2 regions of the Gulosibacter sediminis genome follow, and region 1 is predicted to be linked to the other one. Evidence: predicted binding sites of a transcription regulator. Region 1 holds the regulator's gene; the other holds the start of a gene.
The links. Region 1 encodes LexA, which represses DNA repair genes until DNA is damaged. Its sites were predicted from a motif close to TCGAACANNTGTTCGA; they were not measured.
Positions count from the first base shown of each region.

Region 2: the regulator LexA is predicted to act here: its motif matches at 1,846-1,861, upstream of QM019_RS05935 (HNH endonuclease signature motif containing protein).

Region 1 covers NZ_JASCYH010000026.1:26,687-29,894, forward strand. Annotated here, with positions in the region: gene QM019_RS09090 (histidinol-phosphate transaminase) at 1-907, opposite strand, end outside; gene QM019_RS09095 (LysM peptidoglycan-binding domain-containing protein) at 1,041-1,385, opposite strand; gene lexA (transcriptional repressor LexA) at 1,607-2,245, shown strand; gene hflX (GTPase HflX) at 2,252-3,208, opposite strand, start outside.
Region 2 covers NZ_JASCYH010000012.1:42,326-45,533, reverse strand. Annotated here, with positions in the region: gene QM019_RS05940 (aspartate aminotransferase family protein) at 1-1,174, opposite strand, end outside; gene QM019_RS05935 (HNH endonuclease signature motif containing protein) at 1,939-3,208, shown strand, end outside.

The sequences.
Region 1 (3,208 bases):
TCGCATCGGAGCGGTAGGGCCGGTAGCCGAGCGCGGCGGTCTCGTCGACGATGCGGTCGCGCTGGATGCGGATGCGGTCGACCTGCGCGAGCATCGTGTCGCTGTGCTCGAGCGCGGCGATGGCCGCGGCCTGCGTGATCGCCGACAGGTGGTACGGCAGGCGAACGAGCCGCACGGCGTCGGCGACGGCCGGGTCGGCCGCGAAGTAACCGAGACGCACACCGGCGAAGGCGAAGGCCTTCGACATGGTGCGCGAGATGACGAGCCGGGGGCGCCCCTCGAGCAGGCTCAACGCCGTCGGCGCGCCGTCGTGACGGAACTCGGCGTACGCCTCGTCGACGACGACGATGCCGTCGGTCGCGTCGTAGGCGGCCTCGATGGTCTCGAGATCGAGCGGGGTACCCGTGGGGTTATTCGGCGTGCAGAGCAACACGACGTCGGGTCGCTCGGCTTCGATGGCCGTGCGCACGAGCTCAGGTGTGAGCTCGAAGTTCTCGTCGCGGGGCGCCGCAACCCATTCGCTGCCGACGCCCTTCGCGAGCAGCGGGTACATCGAGTAGGTCGGTGCGAAGCTCATGATCTTGCGGCCCGCTCCAGCGAAGGCCTGGAGCAGCTGTTGGAGCACCTCGTTCGAACCATTGGCTGCCCAGATGTGCTCGGGTGTGAGCCCCTGACCGAGGTACGTCGCGAGTCGCTCGCGGAGCTCGGTGAACTCGCGGTCGGGGTAGCGATTGAGCCCCGGCAGCGTGAGCGAAATGCGCTGAATAATCGAGAGGGCGACGGCCTCCGGCACCGAGAACGGGTTCTCGTTGACGTTGATGGTGATCGGCAGCGCGTCCTGCGGCGCGCCGTACGGCGTCAGCCCACGCAGGTCGTCGCGAATGGGGAGGTCTTCGAAGCTCGTCACCCCATTATCTTAGGCGTCCGGAAAACCACCGCGGGCGCCGCCTCCGGAAGGGGTGGCTGCGACGCCCGGCACGGTGGTGGTGGTGCGTGGCTTCCGGGCCGCGGCCGTGTCCGCGGCCCGGAAATCTGCTGGTCTAGTAGTTCGGCAGCGCGAGCTCTTGGCCTGCCTGCACCGAGGAGCTCTCGAGCAGGTTGAGGCGCATGATCTCGTGCACGACGTCGCGCACGTCATGGCCGTCGGCGATTTCGTCGGCGATGCTCCAGAGGGTTTCGCCCGCGAGCACCGTGTGGTGTTCGAACGTGGTTGCGGCAGCGCTGCTCGTGTTCGATGCGAGCGCGGCGGGAACCTGGGCGATGCCGACCCCGACGCCGAGGGCAACGGGAGCGAGCAGAAGGGTGCCGAGGAGTCGACGACCACGGCTCGTGAGCCGCAGGCGGGGCTGCGCGGTGGCGCTGGTGCGTGCAGTAAGAGCAGTCATGTTGGTCGCTTCCTTTCGACGTGCATGCGAGGCGCATGCGAACATCTGTTTCAAATATAGATTCGACATGTTCGAAACGCAAACACTTTTTCGAGAATGAGGGCGAAACGCTCGAAAAGGTGTTTGAGTCCGGTGCTGATGCCACGTAGGGTGACTTCAACGGAACACAGCTGACCACGGGCCTCCGACACGGCCTCGTGACCACCACCTCAGGAGGGCCGATGGCCAAGCAGATCAAGCCCCTGTCGGACACGCAACAGCGCATCCTCTCGTTCATCGCAACGTTCCAGAACAGCAATGGCTTTGCCCCGAGCATCCGCGAAATCGGCGACACCGTCGGCCTCATCAGCTCGTCGTCGGTGGCCTATCAGCTCAACCAGCTCGAGAAGCGCGGCTACATTCGCCGCAACGCGAATCAGGCGCGCACCATCGAGTTGCTCGTCGATGTGGCGATTGACGAGGTCGAGCCGAGCATCACGCCGGGCCCGACCGCCCTCGTGCCCCTCGTCGGGCGCATCGCGGCGGGCGTGCCGATCACCGCCGAGCAACAGGTCGAAGAGGTCTTCCCGCTCCCCCGCCAGGTCGTCGGCGACGGCGAGCTGTTCTTGTTGCTCGTCTCAGGCGACTCGATGATCGACGCCGCGATCTGCGACGGCGACTGGGTCGTCGTGCGCCAGCAGCCCACCGCGAACAACGGCGACATCGTGGCCGCCATGCTCGACGGCGAGGCCACGGTCAAGGTGTTCCGTCAGCGCGACGGCCACACCTGGCTGCTGCCGCGCAACTCGAACTACGAGCCGATCCTCGGCGACGAGGCGACGGTGCTCGGCAAGATCGTCGCCGTGCTGCGTTCGGTCTAGCTCGCGCTAGTTGTCGTAGTCCACGCGCGGCAGGCTCAGCACGCGCTCGTCCGACTCGTCAACGCGGGCGCGCGGCTTGTGCCGCACCGGCGGCTTCTTGCCCTCGGGAGCTGAGCGGCCAGCAACCCGAAACTCCTCGAACACGCCCATCTGATCGGGATGCACGCGGGCGCGCAGGTGTGTGCCATCGGTATCGTGCAACTCGCGCAGCACGCCGCCCTGGTCGTGCAGCATCGACACGAGGTCGCCGCGCTGATACGGCACGACGAGCTCGACCTCGATCTCGCGCATCGGCAGCAACTCGGCGATGCGCTCCTGGAGTTCCTCAACGCCCTCGCCCGTATGGGCCGAGACGAACACCGAGTTCGGCTCGAGCGCGCGGAGCATGAGCCGCGTGTCGGCATCGATGAGGTCGGCCTTGTTGAACGCAATGAGCTCGGGCACGTCGCGCGAGTCGATCTCAGAGATGACCTCGCGCACGGTGCGAATCTGCCCCGCCGGGTCGGGGTGGCTCGCGTCGACGACGTGCACGAGCACATCCGAGTCGGCGACCTCCTCGAGCGTCGAGCGGAACGCCTCGACGAGCTGGTGCGGCAGGTTGCGCACGAAGCCGACGGTGTCAGCAAGCGTGTACGGGCGCCCTTCGGGTGTCTCGGTGCGGCGCACCGTCGCGTCGAGCGTCGCAAACAGCTGGTTCTCAACGAGCACGCCCGCGCGGGTGATGCGGTTGAGCAGCGACGACTTACCGGCGTTCGTGTAGCCCGCGATCGCCACCGAGGGCACGAGATTGCGGCCGCGCTCGGCGCGCTTCGTGTCGCGCGACGTCTTCATGCCAGCGATCTGGCGGCGCAGCTTCGCCATGCGCGTGTGGATGCGGCGGCGATCGAGCTCGATCTTCGTCTCACCGGGGCCGCGCGAACCCATACCGGCGCCGGCTGAACCGACCTGGCCACCGGCCTGCCG
Region 2 (3,208 bases), on a different contig from region 1:
GGACGATGCGGATCACATTACCGAGTGGCCCGCACGGCAGCAGCAGGAGCTCTTCGGCGACGGCGCCCTGCTGGACGGCCGCGGCGGTGGTGGCGTCGGCCTCGCCCTCGGGCGTCGTGAACTCGATCGCCTGCATGAGGCCGAGCCCGCGCACGTCGCCGATGACCGGGAATTGCTCCTGCAGCTTCTTGAGCCCGGCCTGCAGCTGCTCACCGCGCTCGGCCGAGTTATGCACGAGCTGCTCGTCGTCAATGACATCGAGTGTCTCGATGGCGGCGGCGGCCGCGACGGCGTTGCCGCCGTAGGTGCCGCCCTGCGAGCCGGGCAGACCCTTCGCCATGAGCTCCTTGCTCGCCGCGATGGCCGAGATCGGGAAGCCCGAGGCGATGCCCTTCGCGGTGATCAGGATGTCGGGCGAGATGCCCGAGCGCGTGTGCGCCCAGAAGGCGCCGGTGCGGCCGACGCCCGACTGAATCTCGTCGACGATGAGCACGATGCCGTGCTCGCGGGCGCGCTGCTCGATGCCGCGCAGGAACTCGACGGGCACCGGAATGTAGCCGCCATCGCCGAGCACGGGCTCGATTATGAAGGCGGCCACCTCGCTCGGGCTCGTGGTGGTGGCGAAGAGGTAGTCGAGCTCGCGCAGGGCGAAGCGCACCGCATCCGCCTCGCTCATGCCGAGACGGTAGGCGTAGGGGAACGGCGCGATCACGACGCCGCCCATCAGCGGCACGGTGCTGCTGCGGAACTTCGTGCCCGCGGTCGTGATGCTCGAGGCGCCCGAGGTGCGGCCGTGGAAGCCGCCCTGAAAGGCGATGATGTTGGGGCGGTTCGTCGCCTGGCGGGCGAGGCGCAACGCGCCCTCGACGGCCTCGGCGCCGGAGTTCGCGTAGAAGACGGAGTCGAGGTTCTCGGGCAGGTAATCGCTGAGCTTTTCGGTGAGCTCGAGCAGCGGCTTGTGCATCACGGTCGTGGCCTGCGCGTGGATGACTTTGCCGACCTGCTCGCGGGCGGCCGCGACGACGCGCGGGTGGCAGTGGCCGGTCGAGGTCACGCCGATACCGGAAGTGAAGTCGAGGTAGCGCACGCCGTCGGTGCCGACGATCCAGTTGCCCTCGGCCTTCTCTACGACCACGGGGGTGGCCTGCTTCACGATGGGGCTGATCTGAGCCATTCCTACTCCTATGTGTCGCCCCGGTACTTGCGCGTATCGAGGATCCTATCGAATTCTGAGTAACTGTATAACAGTAAGACTTTACGGGCAATTGGTTGGATGCGGTGGTGCCGGTCGGACAGTCGGGCGCGCGCCAGGAACGCGGGGAGTCGGGGCTTGGCGCCTGGGGCAGGCCCCAAGGTGGCGACAGGGACAGCCGAGCGGCAAGAAATGGACAAGGACAAGGGATGAGTAGGGCAGGGCCGGGGATGAGCAGGGACAGTGGCAGGGCAGGGCTGCGGATGAGCGGGGGTAGTGGCAGGGCAGTGACGGCAAGGGCAAGGGCAGGGGCAGGGCAGGGCCAGCACAGAGACAGAGACAGAGATAGAGACAGAGACAGAGGATGGACGGAAGTAGAGACAGGACCAAGGGCACGAGCAAGGGCAGCGACAGCGACAGCGACATAGCCAAGAGCACGGGCACCGGCGCGAGCACGAGCACGAAGCCGTGAAGCCGTGAAGCCGTGAAGCCGTGATGCCGTGATGCCGGAGGCTCGTCCGAAGTGAAACCAGTCGGCAATCCGCCACGAAACTGAACCGCCGAGGGCATGTCGGAGGCTCATGCAAGAGTGAACACAGGCCGGAAACCCTCCCGCCAATGCTCGAAACCTCGAACATTCGGCCCGACTTGAATAGAACATTATTTCTATTGCATTTAGGCGTGCATGCGCATATGCTTGCTACAACGGTTCCCCCATTGCCGCACCTTCGAGGAGGTGACGCCCGATGACCGCAACGACTCCTCCCCCAGGCTCTGATGCTGATAAGCCGATTCGTCGTGCACCGAAGCACCGGCCAGACGGCACCACCCCTCCACCGGAAACCGACGGACTGAATGACGCGCTCGGGGCGATCGAAGAGATGGTGCTCAATGGGGCGAAGCTCGAGCAGACCGGCGCGTACCTGAAGATGATGGGCCTCGCGCAGGCCTACGCCGTCGCGGAGCACCGCACCTACGCACAGTTGCAGGAACGCTCGTCGGTGGCGAGTCCTGATGACCTGCTGCGGCTGAACCTGCGATCGATCGTCGCGGAGTTCGGGATTCACACGAACGAATCCGACACCGCACTCTTGAACCGGGCGTATGACGCGCACCGCCTCGGCACCGACTTTGTCGTGTGGCTCGACCCGCTCCGTGAAGCGGCGGTGACGATGCGGCACGCCCGCGCACTGTTGCGGCATGCGGGGATCGTGCCGGACGCGCGGTTGGACGAGTACGCGTCGAAGGTGTTGGAGTTTGCGAAGGGTGCGACCGTTGCCGCGACCGACGCATTCGCCCGCAAACTCGCCGCGGAACTTGGGGCCGAGGAGTTTGAGGCGGCGTTCGAGCACGAGTACCAGGCACGCCACGTCACGATCGAGGACCGCGAGTTTGGCATGTCGCGCATCACCGCCGACGTCCCGACCATGCAGGCGCGCGCAATGTACGACCTCATGAACCAGCAAGCCAAGGCGCTGCGTGAGGAGAATGTGAACGAGGCCGACGAACATCGACGCCGCGTCCGCGAGGCACAGTCGCGTGGGGAAGAGCTCTCCCCTGAAGACGCCGAGTTCATTGAGGACCCGCGCACGGTGCGCCAGTTGATGGCCGACCTGTTCGTCGAGACCTTCCTCACCACCACGCCGCAGAGCATGCACGAATACGAGGCGAAGGGGCGGTCGCGCGTGACCGCGATGGTGAGCATCGTGATCCCGGTGATGAATCTCCTCAACCCGGACGCACCGCGCGACGTCGCCACGATCAACGGGATGACGCCAGTCAGCATGACCGAGGCCCGCGGAATGGCCTCCACGGCGAAGTGCTTCCAACGCATCTTGACCGACCCGATCACCGGGCACGTGTTGACCGTCGATTCCCGCAACCCGACTCCATCGATGAGACGGTTCCTGCAAGCGAGGGACCAAGTGTGTCTATTCCCGGGGTGTCGCAGACCCGCGCACCAAAGCGAACTCGATCACACGAAACCGTGGGCCGCGGGCGGCAAAACCGACGTCG